2 regions of the Faecalicatena fissicatena genome follow, and region 1 is predicted to be linked to the other one. Evidence: predicted binding sites of a transcription regulator. Region 1 holds the regulator's gene; the other holds the start of a gene.

Region 1 (9,022 bases):
ACACATCTATGAACTCCTGGCTCTCCCCCGTGGAGCGGGAGGCGCTGGAGGAGGAGATCCCCGCCGGAAGGTTCGGGACGCCCCGGGAGGCAGCGGACCTTGTGTGGCAGACCGCCCATGCCCCGGCCTACATGACCGGGCAAATCATCGGAATAGACGGAGGGTATATCTGATCCGGAACAGATCAGATATACCCTCCCTTTTCTTTTGTCTTTCCTATTTCACAAGCCGCTGGATCTTCTTGCTCTCCTCTGTACCGGCCTTCTCAAGCAGCTCAAAGAGCAGCGCCTCGTATGTGGTGAGGATAGCCCCCTCCTGCCTGGCCCGGATCAGAGCCGTCTCATAGTCTGTCCTCTTCCTGCTGGAAACGCAGTCTGTCACCAGCACGGGCACAAAGTCTGCGGCACGCAGATCTATCAGGGTCTGCAGCACGCAGATATGGGACTCCACGCCGCAGAGGATAATGTACTTTTTCCCCTGTATCCAGGGATGGCTGCTGACCACATCCTGCCAGGCGCTGAAGCGGATCTTCTCCACAAATTCTTCCGTCCCCGCAGCCTGGGTCAGCTCCCTCACTGTACTGCCCAGCCCCTTTGTGTACTGCTGGGTGAACACCATGGGGATGCCCAGCGCGCGAAGACCCGCCAGCAGGATGGAGGAGTTCTCTATGAGCGTCTCCTTCCTGTCCATGGCAGGAATCAGCTTCTCCTGGTAATCAATGACAACTGCCGCCGCGTGTTCTCTCTCAATCCTCATATTCGCCCGCCTCTTTCCCTTACTTTTCTTTTTCTCTCTTTTCCCTGCTATTTCAGATCCAGCTCCACGGGACAGTGGTCGGATCCCATCACATCGGTCAGTATTTTGGCGTCCTCCAGCCTGTCCTCCAGACATCTGGACACACAGAAATAGTCGATACGCCACCCTGCGTTCTTCTCCCTGGCCTTGAACCGGTAGGACCACCAGGAATAAATCCCCTCCCTGTCGGGGTAGAAGTACCGGAAGGTGTCGATAAACCCAGCCTCCAGAAGCTCCGTAAATTTCTGTCTCTCCTCGTCTGTAAATCCCGCGTTCTTTCTGTTCGTCTTGGGATTTTTCAGGTCGATCTCCCTGTGGGCCACATTCAGGTCCCCGCAGAAGATCACCGGCTTTTTCTCCTCCAGCCTCTTAAGGTAGGCCAGGAAATCGCTCTCCCACTGCATCCGGTAGGAAAGCCTGGCCAGCTCGTTCTGGGAGTTGGGCGTGTACACAGTGACAAAGTAAAATTCCGGGTACTCCAGGGTGATGACCCGCCCCTCCTGGTCGTGCTCCTCCATACCGATGCCGCAGGACACGCTAAGAGGCTCCTCCTTTGTAAACACAGCCGTGCCGGAGTAGCCCTTTTTCACCGCATAGTTCCAGTACTGATGGTAGCCCGGCGTCTCCAGGTCGATCTGCCCCTCCTGCAGCTTTGTCTCCTGGATGCAGAAAATATCCGCATCCACCTCTTTGAAAAAGTCTGTAAAGCCCTTCTGCACACAGGCCCGCAGGCCGTTCACATTCCAGGAAATGAATTTCATATGCTCTGTTCTCCTTGTCGTCTAATAATACACTTTCCGCAGGAACAGCCCTCTGGCCGGCGCCAGAAATCCCGCCAGGCTGCGGTCCTCCGCTGCGATGACCACCGGCAGCTTGCTGGCGTCCCGCCTGCCTGTCCCGATCTCGATCAGAGTCCCTGTCAGGATGCGGACCATGTGGTAGAGGAAGCCGGACCCGTAGTAGGTGATCCTGACCTTCTCCCCGGAACGCACGATCTTGATATTGTAGATCCTGCGGACTGTATCGTTTGTCTCTTTGTTGTCCGTGAAGCTGGCAAAATTCTTGACGCCGATGAGGTATTTCACCGCATCCCGCATGGCCTCTATATCCAGCTTCTCCGGATAGTGGTAGCAGTAGCGCCGGGAAAACACATCCGGCTTCTCCCTGCAGTCTATATAGTACTCGTATTTCTTTCCCTTGGCGCTTTTTCTCGCATGAAAATTATTCTTTACCAGCTCCACCTTGAGAATGCGGATATCCTCCGGGAGGTAGCGGTTTAGCGCAGCCTTCAGCTCCTCCGGGTCGTAGAGGCCGGACAGCTTCACGCTGGCCACCTGCCCTCTGGCGTGGACGCCGCTGTCCGTCCGTCCGGAGCCGTCCACCTGCACCCGGTAGCCCACAATTCTTCCAAGGCTCCACTCTATAATATACTGGATCGTATTGTCCGTCGTGGCCTGCCGCTGCCACCCCTGGTAGCGGCTTCCGTCATAGGCAATGGTCAATTTATAGTTTCTCATATACACACACCCGATCTATCTGTAAAACTTGAAAATAAATTTGCATATCAAAAAAGAAGAAGCTGTATATGCTTCCTCTTTTATCATAGCACTTTCCGGTAGGATGCGCAATTTATTTCTCACCGGGTCAGATGATATTTTCTCCCCGGAAGCCCTCTCGCTTCACCGCGTAAAGGACACACCTGGACACCACGTCCACGATCAGGAAACCCAGGGCAATACCAAGGCAGGTCTCAAGCAGCACGCTTGTCTCCTGGCTTGCCAGGACACTGTCGCCGCTCACCCAGCCGTACATCATATAGTAGAGATTCGGTCCGGGAATGAGCGGAAAGGCTGACGCAGTCAGGAAAATAGTCGCCGGCGCCTTGTTGACCCTGGCCATGATGAAGGCAAACGCCGCTACAAAGACAGCTCCTGCCATAGTGGCCACAAAGTTGCTGGGCCAGACCGCATACACCAGGCAGTAGATAGCCCAGGTGAAAAAAGCACCGATGCCGGAAAAGAGCACCTGCTTCCCCTGGATCTTGAACCACATGGCAAATCCCACGCAGGCTACGGTACAGGAGATAAGCTGGATGGGCACGCTGTGGTTCAGCGTGAAGCCGTCGTAGGCGCCCTCCCCAAGAAGCTGCATGGCGATGGCGATGCCAAAGGCAATGCCCGCCGCTCCCAGGACAGAGTTCATGATATTGATAAGACCGGAGAGAAAATCTCTCTGCAGGATCTCCCGGATCCCGTTCGTGGTGCTCAGGGCACTGATGAGCAGCATGACAATGCCGATCATGATCCGGTCCGGGTGGGTGCCGATCCCCAGGAAATCCATGCCGATGATCACCGTCTCCGACAGAAAGGCCAGGATTAAGTTGTATATCAGGAGATTGTCCTCCCGCTTTCCAAGCCAGTTTCCCACAAACACGATCATGAGGGACACAAGCACTGCCACTACCGCGTCCGTCAGCCCGCATCCAAAGAAGACGGCGAACCCGGTGCCGCCCATGACTCCCGCCAGGTAGGTGATCCAAAGCGGCTGCTCCTTCCGGTTCATGACCTCCACATACCTCCTGTGCAGCTCATCCGCGTCCGGCGTGTGGGCGCACACGTATCTGGCCAGATTGTTCATGTAGTCCAGCCGGTCATAGTTGATGCCCGTGGACTCGATGTGCCGGATCTGGGTGAGGATCTCCCCCTCCGGCGTCTCCACTGTAATCTGGATGTTGCTGGGGATGACAAACACATCGTACCTCTTGAAGCCGTAGCTTTTGCACATCCGGTACATGGTGTCGTCCAGTCTGAAATTTTCCGCTCCGCTGCAGAGCATGGCCTCTCCAATGTCCAGTATGCCTTCCAAAATCCGCTGATAATCCATTGTTTTACGCATTTCCTCTGTCCAGTATTTTCTTAATCTCGTCCATAAATGTGTTTACATCCTTAAATTCCCTGTACACCGAAGCGAAACGGACGTAGGCCACCTCATCCAGCTTCTTCAGCTCATCCATGACGATCTCGCCGATAGCGCTGCTGGGGATCTCCTTCTCCTCCAGGCTGAATATCTTTGTCTCCACCCTGTCGATGCACTTCTGTATCTCAGCTGCGGACACTGGCCTCTTGTAGCAGGCCCGCAGGATGCCCGTCTCGATCTTTCCGCGGTTGTACTGCTCCCTGTTGTTGTCCTTCTTTATAATGATCAGCGGGATAGTCTCTACTTTTTCATAGGTGGTAAACCGCTTTCCGCATACATCGCAGGAGCGCCTTCTGCGGATGGAATTACCGTCGTCTGCCGGTCTGGAGTCGATGACTCTCGTATCCGGATGGTTGCAATATGGGCATTTCATCTTGGTCTTCCGTCCTTTCTCAAATATTAAGACAAGTATATATCCCGCCGGCCGGACTTGTCAATTTATTACTTCGACCTGTGCCTTTTTTCTTCGTGGATCTCCACAAGGATGATATCCGGGCCGATTTTCCTGATACAGTCAAAGGGGATGACGTACTCCCCGGTATCCCCGAACCAGCCGCACAGAAATCCTCCTCTTGGCACGATCACCGACTCAATGCAGCCTGTACACTCGTCAAAGACCAGGTCCGCCACATACCCCAGCTTCCGGCAGTCGCAGGCATTGATCACTTCCTTCTGCTGAAAATCACAAAGCCTCATGCTGTCACCTCCCCTTTCATCATATGCTGATGGAAAAGGGACGGTGAGGGCACAAGGCTCTTTATCCTGTCCTGACTTTTTGTTCTTTTATTCCGCTTTCCTGCCTACAGCGCCATGACCTTCTCGTTGTTGAAGGCTCTGGCAATGAGCACGGTCAGGATACCGCCCAGCGCAAGGGTCTCCACCAGAGTGATCAGGTACTGGGACATAGTCAGTTCATGGCTCAGTATCAACTGGAGGGCAACGGCGCTGTTGTAGAATGGAATATAAAAATCCCAGCGTCCTCCGTCTCCCATGCGGAACATGGTCAGAAGTCCCACAACCAGAACCACCATGTACACCGGCATGATATAGCTGCTGGCCTCCTTCGTCGTCTTCGCGAAGACGGAGATCAGCGCCACAACGGCGGAGTACAGGAAGGCGATGGCAATGAGGAGAAGTCCCATCATGATGATCTGGTCCGCTCCCAGGTTCAGGTTGAGGGCCTCGTCCATACCAGTCATGGAGTCCATCATAAAGGGCGTGCACACCACCATACCTGCCACGTAGATGAGGGAGGAAATTCCCGATACCGCCATCAGGGCGAACACCTTTCCAAGGACAATGGAGGATCGCTTTACAGGCGCCACCAGAAGGCTGGCCATGGTTCCCCTCTCCTTCTCCCCGGCGATCATGTCAGTGCCGATTCCCATGGCTCCGGCAAAGAGAAGGATCGTGATGAAATAGGGAAGCATCATGCCCAGGGCCCGGCCGCTGGCCTTCTCGTCGTCCTGGATCACCATATCGTCATTGTCCGAATTGACGGTAAATACAGTGATGGCGTCCGGGTTTCCCACCCGCCCTGCCAGCAGGGTCTGGCGATAGGACTCCAGCACACCCACGGAAATCTCCTGATATGCCTGAGCGGAGTAATCCTCAGAGGGATTATAGTAGGTCTTGACCTGTGGGACCGGGTCTCCCTCCTGGAAGCCGGCGACCAGCTGATCAAAATTTTCCGGGAACTCTATGAGAAGGTCCGCCTTCCCGTTCAGGATCTGATCCTCCGCCTCCGCCCGGTCGCTGTCAGAGTCCACTGTCCTGACACTGTACTCCATCCCCGCGGAGGAGAGAAAGGCCTCAAAGCTCTCCGGCTCGTTCTGCATCCAGACAATGGACTTGTGATCCTCTATATCTGACTGCATCTGTCCCGCCAGGCTGTTGATGATGGTGAGCAGGGCTACCATGATGATGACCGGGAGAAAAAAGACGGAGAAAACCATCTTTTTGTCCTTCAATATCCTGGCCATCTCTTTTCCAAATATCTGTTTAATACCGTTTAACATCTACCTCTCCCCCTTTCTGGCCGAGTAGAGCTGGAAGAACGCATCCTCCAGGTCGTTCGTGCATGTCTGCGTGAGCAGCTCATCCAGGGTGCCCTCTGCCACCTTCTGCCCGTCGATAATGATGCCGATGCGGTCGCAGAGCTTCTGCGCCTCGGACATGATGTGGGTGGAAACGATGACCAGCTTGCCCTCGTCCCGAAGCTTTTTCAGATAGTCCGTCACATTTCTCGCAGTGATGATATCCAGCCCGTTGGTGGGCTCGTCAAAGATGACGATATCCGGGTCGTGCACAAGGCTGACCGCGATAGCCGCCTTCTGCTTCATACCTGTAGACAGCTCCTTGATCTTCTTGTGGGCGAACTCGCTGATGCCAAAATAGTCAAACAGCTCCTCCCTGCGCTTCCTGAGCTTCTCCTCAGGCACCTTGTGGAGACGGCCGAAGAAGCGGAACATGTAATCCGCGTCAAACTGGTCGTCCAGCTTGATATCGCTTGTGAGAAATCCGATGCAGTTGCGGACCGCCTCCGGCTCTCTTTGCACCTCGTGGCCGTCCACGTAGATCTCGCCGCCGGTAGGCTTTATAATGGTGGAAACGCACCGCAAAGTGGTGGTCTTCCCTGCCCCGTTTGGCCCAAGAAGTCCGTAGATCTCCCCCTTTTTCGCCGTCAGGCTCAGGTGGTCCACAGCCGTCTTCTTCGGATTTTTCGTGTGGGACTCAGCCATCTGTTTTTTGTTCAGTCTGTACACCTTGGTCAGGTCTCTGATCTCAATCATAGCCTCTGTTTCCTTTCTCCCCTCATGGGATGATCTTCCTTATTTTTCAATTCTATTTCCTCAGACGTCTGTATTATTAATTTAGTACAATAATATACATCTTCCGAAAATTTGTCAACACTTTTTCCCTAAATTTTACACAATTTCCAGGCCCGTATGACACAGGGCTGCATCACATCGTCCTGTGGAACCAGATTTTCGCACCCAGGCCCACCAGGCTCACAAAGAGCACAGCTCCGATCAGCACCGCGAACACAGTCATGCTGAAAAATCCCGCCGCAATGGCCGCTGTCAGAAGTCCGAACAGGCTGATGCAGTAGGCTGCCCGGCCCGACTCCCTCTGGATGGCCTGCAGCCGCTCGTCGTGCTCCTTGATGTAGAGCGCCCGCAGCCGCTTCTCATCCCGCAGCGCCCGGACATTCACCACGATCCCGTAGACCGCGATGGTCGCCCAGGCCAGGAACAGGCCGCTCTGAAATCCTCTCATAAAGCTGGCCTCATGCTCATCCGCCCCCAGCCGCATGGCGCTGACGCAGCAGATCACAATGATCATGCAGGAAAAAATGATACCGACGATCATCCAGATGATCTGTCTCTTCAGCTTTGCTCTGTACTCCTTCATCTCACATCTCCTCCTCGTCCACTTCTGAAAAATCAAATACATCCTCAATGGTCACCCCGAAATATCTGGCGATCTTGTGGGCCAGCACAAGGGAAGCCGTGTACTTCTCCTTCTCCAGCGAAATGATCGTCTGCCGGGTGACCCCCACCGCCAGGGCAAGCTCCTCTTGGGAGAGCTTGTATTTCCTGCGCAGCTCCTGAATCCGGGTCTTCATAGGCTCGACATCCCCTTCACAATCGTATAGTTTACTTTACATTTTCAGTATAGTTGGCTTTACATGAAATGTCAAGTGTGTTTTACAATTGTTCATTTCAGACGTAATACTTTTAAAAAGTGTTACGTCTCCTGTTACATTTTTAACACACTTCTTGCATAGAAAAATCCCGGCCGCGGTTCTTGCGCGGCCGGGATCAATAGATCGATATACTGCTTTTTTCTTACCGGATGATTGTGCCGGTCTTTCCCTTGAGTCCGTCCTTCAGCTTGTCAAAGGAAGTGATGAGGGCGCTTCTCCCCTCTCTCTTCTCAATGAACTCCACTGAGGCCTTGAACTTGGGAAGCATGTTGTACACGCCGAAGTGCCCCTCCTCCATGTACTGCTTGGCCTCAGCAAGGGAGATCTCTCCCAGCTCGGACTCCTGAGGGGTGTTCATGTTGATGCGCACCTTCTCCACGCTTGTCAGGATGATCAGCTCGTCCGCGTCGATCTCCTCTGCCATCTTTCCGGCTGTCAGATCCTTCTCAATGACCGCGCTGGCGCCCTTCAGGCGGTGATCCTGCTCCATGACAGGGATGCCGCCGCCTCCGCAGGCAATGACTACCTGATCCGCGCCTATCAACGCCTTGATGGCGTCGATCTCCACAATGCTCACCGGGTTGGGGGCAGAGACTACGCGGCGGAAGCCCTTTCCCGGCTCCTCGATCACATAGTTCCCCTTCTTGCGCTCCTCGTTCGCCTCCTCGGCTGTCATGTAGCGGCCCAGCACCTTGGTGGGCGTGTAGAAGGCCTCGTCGTAGGGATCTACTGTCACCTGCGTCAGTATGGTGCTGACGGTACGGTAAATGCCCCTGTTCAGGAGCGCCTCCCGGATCGCGTTCTGAAGGTCATATCCGATATACCCCTGGCTCATGGCTGAGCACACAGACATGGGAGCCGGCGTGTAATCCTGGTGCACCTTTCCAAACTCATTCATAGCTGTGTGGATCATCCCCACCTGGGGTGCGTTGCTGTGGGTGATGGCTACCTGGTATCCCTCCTCGATCAGATCCGCGATGGATACCGCCGTCCTCCTCACGGCCTCCTTCTGCTCCGGCAGCGTGATCCCCAGCGCTCTGTGTCCTAATGCAACTACTACTCTTTTTTTCATCGCTCTTTCTCCTTTACGCCTCTATGACTTTTCAGACCTCTGTTTTGTCTGTCTTTTGTAGTAAATATAAGGAAATTATATTATTTTTTCACAGAAAATGCAATGGATTTTACACGTCAAACATAGTCTTTAGAAGTCTCTTCCCCGCCTCCGTCTCAAAAACGGCGGAAAGACCGTGTGTGAGGGCCTCCCGGGACATTTTCTCCTCGTAGCCGTTGACCAGGAAATCCGCCTCCAGAAGGATCCGGTAATCCGCGCCGTCCACCCCTGTGTAGGTGTGGTGATGTCCCACCAGATAGCAGATCCGCTCCCGGTCCGCCTCCCCGTAGCCCAGTTCGTCCAGCAGCCTCCCGGCCTCAGCCGGCCCCTCCTGCTCCTGCAGCTTTCCGTTGGAGTACCCGTACTTTTCCTTTGCCGGGCGGATGCCTATGTCGTGCACAAGAGCCGTGGATTTCAAAAGAAACAAGGTG
Region 2 (9,022 bases), on a different contig from region 1:
AAGATGCCAAAGTAAAAGGAGCAGCCCTGCCATCAATGAGTTCAGATGGCAGGGCTGTTCCTTTAGCTTCCGTTCTATTTTGCTATTCGACAATCCAGCTCTCAACGTCCGATGCGCCCGCGTATTTCTCCAGATATTCCTTCCCGTACTCCAGCGCCTTCTCCAGATCGCCGCCAGGTGAGAAGGAGTAGATCAGGGTCAGCACCTCCTGCGCCTCCTCCGTGATCATGGCCCGTTCGGAGTCGCTTGTGGAGCTTCCGATGGCTCCCGCCTCATCCGCCAGCACCGGCAGGTGTTCGATATTGACCTGATCCTTTCCGATGCCCTTGTAGGTCTCTCCCTCCCGCCCGATGCGGAAGGTGAGCTCCTCCCCGATGCGAGCCGTGTCGTAGGAGCCCACGGAAAATCCGGACTGGATGGAGATCAGGTTGTTCACATCCACCACTGTGTTGACCTGGTAGAGCCCCTTCCCCTGTCCGATCCTGCGGATCAGAGCCTCGGAGGACACCCGGTAGCGGCTGGGATCCTTTCCGAAGGCCCGGTAGGCTGCCCGGGACTCCCTGATGTTCGGGATCTCCGTCACCCCATAGTCAAAGATGTCGTCCTTTGCCTTCTTAAAAATATCTTTTTTGAGATAGGCCCACAGCTCCTCGTTTTTCGCTTCCACCTTCACCTTGTACTGCAGGCAGCCCACTCTCGTGTCCGGCCACTTGTCCTTCATCTCCCCATCGATCACCAGATGCTTTCCCATGCCCTTTCGTCTCCTTTTCCTGTCTTGTACCTAGCGCTTATTTCCCATGCAGAACACAGCCACAACACCGGGGCCGGTATGGCTTCCGATGACTGTGCCGATGTTGTTGATCAGTATATTGTCGATGCCCATCTTCTCCCGCACAAGGCTGGCCACATACTCGGCGTCCTCTATGCAGTCCCCGTGTGTGATCATGATGATGTCATTGTCCCAGCCTTTGGACTGCTCCACCGCCATGTCCACGATCTTGTTCAGGGATTTCTTCCTTCCCCGCTCTTTTCCGATGACCTGCAGCTTACCCTCGTTGTCCATGTGGATGATAGGCTTGATCTTCACCATAGTGCCCACCACGGCTGTAGCCTTGGAGATACGCCCGCCTCTGTGGAGATGGTTCAGGTCGTCCACCGTCACATCATGGCAGATATGCAGCTTGTTCTCCTCCACCCAGGCCGCCGTCTCCTCAATGGTCTTTCCCGCCGCCTTCTGCTGAAGTGCCTTGTAGAGGAGAAGTCCCTCGCCCAGGCACGCGCACAGAGTGTCAATGACAATAACTTTTGCCTCCGGGTACTCCTCCCGGAGCTCCTCACCCGCGATCTTCATGCTGTTGCAGGTGCCGGAGAGTCCGGATGAGAAGGCCAGGTGCAGCACGTCCTTTCCTTCCTTTAAAAAGGGCTCCAGAGCCGCCTTCGCCTCCTCCGGGTTAACCTGGGAGGTGACAGACATTTTCCCCTCTCTCAGCTTGGCAAAAAATTCTTTGGCGGTCAGGCCGCTCATATCCTCATAGGTCTGTCCGTCCATTGTATATCTCAGAGGAACGACCGGAACATTCCTCTCCTCCAGCCATTCCTTTGGCAGATCCACTGTACTGTTCACAGTGATCACATAATCCCTCATTCTTCCATACCTCCTATACATTGGTTCTGTTGCACTAATCATACCATTTTTTATACAGTAAGGCAAAGCCTTTTGACGGCTCATGCATATTTCACCCTGTTTTGGGCAGATTAAGCTTATCAACACAATGTATCAGTACGGATATGGAGGGATCGATTTATGCCGGATACGAGAATAGTGACTGCGTCTGCGAAAGAAAATGTGGCGTACATGAACCAGATACTGCCTGTAAAGGACAGCTTTGACCTGGTGCAAAGGGATCTGGTCATCGGGGAGCGGGAGGCCTCCTTTTTCTTCATCGACGGATTTATGAAGGACGAGGTCATGTTGAAGATCATGGACTCCTTCCTCAGCGTTGCGAAGGAGGATATGCCGGGGAGCGCCACCGGCTTTGCCAGGCAGTGCCTCCCCTACGTGGAGGTGGACACCATCAGCGACTTTGACCAGGTCCTTCGGAACCTCCTCTCCGGCACTACCTGCCTTTTCATAGACGGCTACGAGGCCTGCCTTGTCATCGACTGCAGGACCTACCCCGCCAGAAGCGTGGGGGAGCCGGAGAAGGACAAGTCACTGAGAGGCTCCAGGGACGGCTTTGTGGAGACCATTGTGTTCAACACAGCTCTCATCCGCCGCCGGATCAGGGATCCCCATCTGGTCATGCAGATGATGGAGATTGGGGACAGCTCAAGGACAGACGTGGCTCTGTGCTACATGTCGGACCGGGCCGATGAGGCTCTCCTTAAAAATGTGGAAAAAAGGCTCCAGTCCATCCACACCGGCGATCTGCGGATGAACCAGCAGAGCCTGGCGGAGGAGCTCTTCAAGAGAAAATGGTTCAACCCCTTTCCCAAATTCAAATTCACAGAGCGGCCGGACACGGCGGCGGCCTGCCTCCTGGAGGGGAAGGTGGTGATCCTGGTGGACAACTCCCCCTCCGCCATGATCCTGCCCACCTCCATCCTGGATATCATCGAGGAGGCCAACGACTATTATTTCCCCACCCTGACCCAGATTTACCTGAAATTTTCCAGAGGGCTCATCACCTTCCTGACCGTCTTCCTGACGCCGGTCTTTCTTCTCTTCATGCAGAACCTAAACTGGCTGCCGGAGGTTTTCCGCTTTGTGGCCATCCGGGACACGGTAAACATCCCTCTTGTGTTCCAGCTTCTCATGCTGGAGCTGGCCATTGACGGGCTGCGGCTGGCGGCCCTGAACACCCCCAGTATGCTGAGTACCCCCTTGAGCGTCATCGCCGGCATTGTCATGGGCGAATTCTCCGTCCAGTCCGGCTGGTTCAACTCGGAGGTCATGCTCTACATGGCCTTTGTGGCTGTGGCCAACTATACCCAGCCCAATTTTGAGCTGGGCTACGCGCTGAAGTTCATGAGGCTTTTGCTCCTCATCCTGACCGCCCTCTTCAACTGGGTGGGCTTTGCGGCGGGCTGCGTCATTGTCATCTGCAGCATCTGCTTTAACAAGACCCTCTCCGGCCGGAGCTACCTGAACATCAAACTAAACTGACCTGCAAAAACCAAACAGGCCCGGGACAGACTGAACTGCCCCGGGCCGCCGGCCTTTAATTGGTACTTCCAAAGCCTCCGTTGCGGATGCCCTCCGCCTCGTCGTCCACTGTGATACCGTACTCCACAAAGATCCCCTGCATAAAACCTGTGCCCGCAGGGATCTCCACTGTCTTCCCCTCGTTGGTGTCGTTGGTGAGCTTGGCAAAAATGTGCCCCTCATTGTCAGAGTAGTAGTAATCGCTGTCAATGATGCCCACCGTATTATTGAGCTGCAGGCGGTACTTGAAGCCAAGCCCGCTCCTGGGATAGCATTTGAGCACCCACTCCTCCTCCATCTTTGCCCGGACGCCGGTGGGGATCTTCACCGTCTCCCCCGGCCCGAGGGTAAAATCCGCGGGGGCGAAGAAATCATAACCGGCAGAGCCCTTTGTGGCCCTTCTCGGCAGACGGATACTCTCGTATATTTCCCGGAGCTTCTCCTTTGACACCTCGCCGAAGGTGTCTGTCCACCCCTCCTCAAACTGTGTAAAGCTTACCTTCTCAAATTTCGCAATCCTCTTAGCCATGTAATACAACCTCTCCTGTCTTTAATGTCTTCTGCACATCGATCACCTGCTGGTTGGCGCTTCCCTTCCAGTGCAGCGTGCTGTCCTTCTCATCCTCACGGAAGGGCCCGTCCACCAGCACGTCCACATACCGGATCACCTCCAGGTCCCGCACCTCGTCCCAAGTGCTGCCTGTGTAGAGCCAGATGGTCTTGTCCGGGAAATCACTCCTGATCCGTCGGGCCAGCTCCGTCACCCCCTGCATATTGGCAGGGTGGAGAGGATCGCCGCCGGAGAAGGTGATGCCGCTCACGTAGTCCTTCTCAAGCTCCTCATAGATCTCCTGCCGGGCCGCCTCGTCAAAGGGCAGTCCCCCTTCCGGATCCCAGGTCACCGGGTTGTGGCACCCGGGGCAGGCGTGGGCGCATCCTGCCACCCACAGGACCACCCGCAGGCCGTCTCCGTTGAGCATATCATCCTTTGTTATGTTGTGGTATCTCATGTCTTACATGCTCTTCCTTTCCGCGATCTCCGCCATCTTGGCCTCGTTGAGGCGGGTGTCCCCCTTGACCCTGGAGTAGGACAGATACCCGTTCATGCGGTCAATCTTTGTCAGATTTTTGCTGCCGCACACAGGGCACACATCCATGGACAGCTCCTCGTGTCCGCAGTCGTCACAGTAGGCCAGGGACAGGTTGACGCCCTCGTAGTAGCCCTTGGCCATGGCCCGGCGCACCAGGGAACGGATGGCTTCTTTATTATAGTTGACCGGATATTTGACATACTGGATCTTGCCGCCGTTGCTCAGATCCCAGAAGCGCCCCTCCAGATCCTGCTTCTGTATGGGGGTGATGTCCTCCGTCACATGGCAGTGGAAGCTGTTGCTGACGTACTCCCGGTCTGATACATTCTCTATGATACCATATTTTTTCCGGAACTGCTGCACCTGAACGCCGCATAAATTCTCCGCCGGCGTCCCGTAGATAGCGTAAAGCCGCCCGTCCTCCTTCTTGAACTCGTTCACTCTGTCGTTGATGTACTGTAGGGTCTCCAGGGCGAACTGACCATCCTCCACAAGAGATTTCTTGTTGTGGAGCTGCTGCAGCTCATTCAGGGCCGTGATGCCAAAGGAGGCAGTAGCGGACTTAAGAAGGGGCTTGATCTTGTCATAAAGTCCCAGATGGCCGCCGTAGAAGCCGCCCTCGCAGTAAGCCAGGGGGTTGGTGGAGGCCTTCATCTCTCCCAAGTAGTCGTAGGTGCGCAGGTGGAGCTGACGGATCAGGTTCAGGTAGTAGTCCAGCACCTCATGGAAATCTCTGCTCTCCTGCTTTGCCTTCGCGTAGATCATGGGGAGATGGAGGCTGATGGCTCCGATGTTAAATCTCCCCACAAATACCGGCTGGTCGTTTTCATCTGCCGGCTCCATGCCTCCCCGCTCATACCAGGGGGACAGGAAGGCCCGGCATCCCATGGGGCTTACGACCTTTCCATATTTTTTGTACATGCTGGCCACGTAGCCGTCCCCTGTCAGGCTGAGCCAGTCCGGGTACATGGTCCTGGAGGAGCAGTCGATGCCCGCCTCAAACACGTCCTCCATCACGCCGCCCGGTCCGTGGAGCTTCTCGTCGTAGAGGAAGACGATTTTGGGAAAGAGGACCGGCTTTTTGTGCCCTTCCTTCCCCTGTCCTTTTTTGCGCACCTCCAGCATTTTCATAGTCACAAGCTTGCCGTACCTGCTGGGGACCGTGCCGGCTGTCACCGTGATAAAGGGGTAGTCTCCCCGGCTGGAGGAGACGGAGTTGAACTTGTACTCCCAGCCCTGGAAGCCCTGCTCCATCTCCTTCTCCAGATCCGCCCAGGCCACCTTCTGAACCGTCTCCTCGTCCAGACCTAAATCCCGATACTTCTGGATCAGCCTTTTGTGGGATTTCTCCGCAAAGGGCTCCAGTATGTCGTCCACGCTGGGAACGGTGAAGCCGCCGTACTGCTGGCTGGCCGCGCTAAGGACAATGTCCCCGATGACGTCAAAGGCGGTGTCCAGCGTCTTGGGCTCATTGTACCACAGGTTTCCCATCTCAAAGCCCCCAGTGAGCACAGACTTCACGTCAAAAAGACAGCAATTCATCGTGTCCCTCCTGGCGGACATGTCGTGGATGTAGATGTAGCCGTCCCGGATGGCCTGGATCTCCTCCACAGTGAGGAAGAACTTCTTGTACAGCTCCTTGTTCAGCTCATTGAAGATGAGGCTCCTCTTGGTAGACACAAGGGCACTGTCCGTGTTGCTGTTCTCCTTGTCCCCGATGTACATGATGGACTGGCTCTTCTTGTAAACGTCGTCCAGCATCTGGACAAAATCCTGCTTGTAGTTCCGGTAATCCCGGTAGCTTTTCGCGACCACTGGGTTCACCTTCTCAAGAGCTCCCTCCACCACGTTGTGCATCTGGGCGATGGGAACCTCCGTGATGTCCAGGTCGTCCACCTTCTCCTCCACAAAGCGGCAGATGAACTTCAGCTCCTCGTCTGTAAACCTGATCAGCGCCCGGTACGCGGACTTGTTGACAGCCACAACTACCTTCTGCACATTGAATGTCTCCTTTGTGCCGTCCTTTTTCACTACCTTCACGTTGTCTCTTCTCATAATATGCCTCTCCTCGTATGTCTATATTTAGTGTTTTATTTTTATCTCACTCACTATATCCTGTGCAAAATGCATTATCTATATTACCATCCCCCCTCTGCCCGCGTCAATCAGAACCGCCCGAAAATATTTCACAAAAAAAGAGCCCCGCCGGGCTCTTATTTTTGTATACTTATATGAGACTCTTTTTCAGTTTCCACACTCAATACTGATCTCATTGAAGAGCTTCAAAATCTCATCCACGGAGACCTTCTCCTTCTCCTCCCTCTTTTTGTCCAGGACAATCCCTCCCTGGTGCATCATGAGGAGCCGGTCCCCGTACTCTATGGCGTACCGCAGATTGTGGGTGACCATGATGGTAGTCAGCTTTTTCTCCTTCACGATCCTGTCTGTCAGCTCCATGATCAGCTCCGCCGTCTTCGGGTCCAGAGCCGCCGTGTGCTCATCCAGGATCAGGAATTCAATGGGCGTCATGGTGGACATGAGAAGAGCCATGGCCTGGCGCTGCCCTCCCGAGAGGGATCCCACCATGATATCCAGCTTATCCTCAAGACCGAGGCCCAGCTGGGCGAGAAGCTCTCTGTAATAGGAAATCCGCCCCCTGTTGGTCCCCCTTCCGAAGCCGTAGACCTTGCCCTTGTTGTCCGCCAGGGACATATTTTCCAGAATGGTCATGGAGGGACAGGTACCCATGGCCGGGTTCTGGTAGACCCGCCCGATCCGGCGGTTCCGGCGGAATTCCTTCTCCTTCGTGATATCTGTTCCGTTGATGTAGATCCGCCCCGCCTCCACCGGGATGCTGCCGCAGATAATGTTCAGCATGGAGGTCTTCCCGGAGCCGTTGCTGCCCACCACAGAGACGAACTCCCCGTCCTCCACGGTCAGATCAAAATTCTGAAACAGGCACATCTCATTGACAGTGCCGGGGTTATAGTATTTATGAATTCCTTTGAGTTCCAGCATCTGTCTTCACCTTCTTTCTTCTCTCCATGCTGATGATCAAAATGACAAGGAACAGCACCGCCGTGATCAGCTTCATGGCCTGGGGCTGGAAATTGCGGATGGCCACAGCCACACAGGCCTTGTAGATCACGGAGCCGATGAGCACCGCCGTGGTGGCCTGCATGATGGTGATCCTCCTGAAAAGACTTGTGCCGATGATCACGCTGGCAAGGCCGATGACGATGGCGCCGGTTCCCATGGATATCTCAAATACTCTCTCCTCCTGGCAGAACGCGCTGCCCGCCAGGGACACAAGGCCGTTGGCGATGGCCAGGCCCACGATCTTCACATTCCCCTGGTCCTTGGCAAGGGAGGTGACCAGCACCGGATTGTCCCCCACGGCCCGCAGAAGATAGCCGGATTTTGTCTTTAAGTACAGATCCAGCAGCACCTTGGCGATGACCGTCAGGATGAAAATGATGATAAGGGTCGTGTAGCTTTTGAGAGCCTCCGGCACGATCCCGTCAAGCCACTCATTTTTAAAGATGCTCTCCTGGGAGAAGAGGGGCACGTTGGATGTGCCCGCTATATAGAGGTTGATGGTCCACAGGGCAGTCATCATGATGATACCTGACAGCAGGTCTCTCACCTTCCCCTTCACGTGGATCAAGCCCGTGCAGATCCCGGCCAGAGCCCCCGCGGCAAAGGATGCCAGCAGGCTCAGGTAGGGATTGACGCCGTTTGTGATGAGGAGGGCCGTCACCGCCCCACCCAGGGGAAAGCTGCCGTCCACCGTCAGATCCGGGAAATCCAGGATTTTGTATGTGATGTATACGCCCAGGGCCAGGATCCCGTAGATCAGCCCCTGCTCCAGTATTGTTACGATAAAGTCCATGAAAACTGCCTCACCTTCTGATTTACATTTTCTTCAGCTCAAAGCTGCCGGACGGATCACTCGGCAGATGAGTCTGAGATCTCGTCAAAGCTCTCCACCGCGCTCTGCGTCAGCTCATCCGGCACTGTGATGCCGAGATTTTCCGCCACCTTCATGTTTACATAGAAACCGGGCTCTGAGATGGTCTCATAAGGCATCTCGGGGGCCTGCGCCTCTCCCTTGAGGATCTTCGCGGCCATCTCGCCGGTCTGCTCCCCTAACGCCACATAGTCAAGTCCCTCCGCTGCCAGGCATCCGATCCGCACCTGCTCGATCTCGCTTCCGAATACCGGGATGCCCTTCTCATTTGCCTTCTCCAGGATCGTCGGAAGGGAAGCCACCACCGTATTGTCCGTCAGGTTGGTGATACAGTCCACCTTGCTGATCAGATCGTCAGCTGCCAGGGAAATGTCCGCCGTTGTGCTGATGCCGCTCTCCACGATCTCAAAACCGTAGTCGCCCGCCAGCTCTTTGTAGGTCTCAAGGGCAGAGATGGAGTTGGCCTCGCTGGTGGTGTACATGATGCCCACTTTCTCAGCGTCCGGAAGGATCTGGCGGATCATCTCCAGCTGCTCCTTGATGGGAAGCTCGTCAGAGGTCCCGGTCACATTGCCCACCGGATTGCCGTCCTCGTCCGCCAGCTCTGCCGCCACCGGATCGGTCACCGCCGTATAGACCACCGGGATGTCTGTATCCATAGCCGCGTTGTAGGCGCTCTGGGCAGTAGGTGTGGCGATGGCGCAGATCAGATCCACCTTGTCAGACACGAAGGCGTCTGAGATCTGGCTGGCCGTT

What was found. Region 1 encodes NrdR, which represses ribonucleotide reductase genes. Its sites were predicted from a motif close to CACAANATNTTGTG; they were not measured.
Region 2: nrdD (anaerobic ribonucleoside-triphosphate reductase) is a predicted target of NrdR. The motif match lies at 6,403-6,416, and genes of this name have one in related genera.

The regions. Positions count from the first base shown of each region.
Region 1 covers NZ_JACLYY010000002.1:46,177-55,198, forward strand. The annotation lists gene ymfI (elongation factor P 5-aminopentanone reductase) at 1-173, shown strand, start outside; gene H7U36_RS02195 (isochorismatase family protein) at 217-756, opposite strand; gene xth (exodeoxyribonuclease III) at 804-1,556, opposite strand; gene truA (tRNA pseudouridine(38-40) synthase TruA) at 1,578-2,312, opposite strand; gene H7U36_RS02210 (threonine/serine exporter family protein) at 2,440-3,678, opposite strand; gene nrdR (transcriptional regulator NrdR) at 3,683-4,144, opposite strand; gene H7U36_RS02220 (PRC-barrel domain-containing protein) at 4,213-4,467, opposite strand; gene H7U36_RS02225 (ABC transporter permease) at 4,572-5,789, opposite strand; gene H7U36_RS02230 (ABC transporter ATP-binding protein) at 5,790-6,563, opposite strand; gene H7U36_RS02235 (hypothetical protein) at 6,736-7,185, opposite strand; gene H7U36_RS02240 (helix-turn-helix transcriptional regulator) at 7,187-7,399, opposite strand; gene arcC (carbamate kinase) at 7,623-8,552, opposite strand; gene H7U36_RS02250 (HD domain-containing protein) at 8,662-9,022, opposite strand, start outside.
Region 2 covers NZ_JACLYY010000004.1:167,321-176,342, reverse strand. The annotation lists gene H7U36_RS05810 (B3/B4 domain-containing protein) at 83-751, opposite strand; gene H7U36_RS05805 (DegV family protein) at 782-1,645, opposite strand; gene H7U36_RS05800 (spore germination protein) at 1,805-3,166, shown strand; gene H7U36_RS05795 (dCTP deaminase/dUTPase family protein) at 3,222-3,734, opposite strand; gene nrdG (anaerobic ribonucleoside-triphosphate reductase activating protein) at 3,727-4,215, opposite strand; gene nrdD (anaerobic ribonucleoside-triphosphate reductase) at 4,219-6,351, opposite strand; gene H7U36_RS05780 (ABC transporter ATP-binding protein) at 6,541-7,314, opposite strand; gene H7U36_RS05775 (ABC transporter permease) at 7,289-8,188, opposite strand; gene H7U36_RS05770 (ABC transporter substrate-binding protein) at 8,245-9,022, opposite strand, start outside.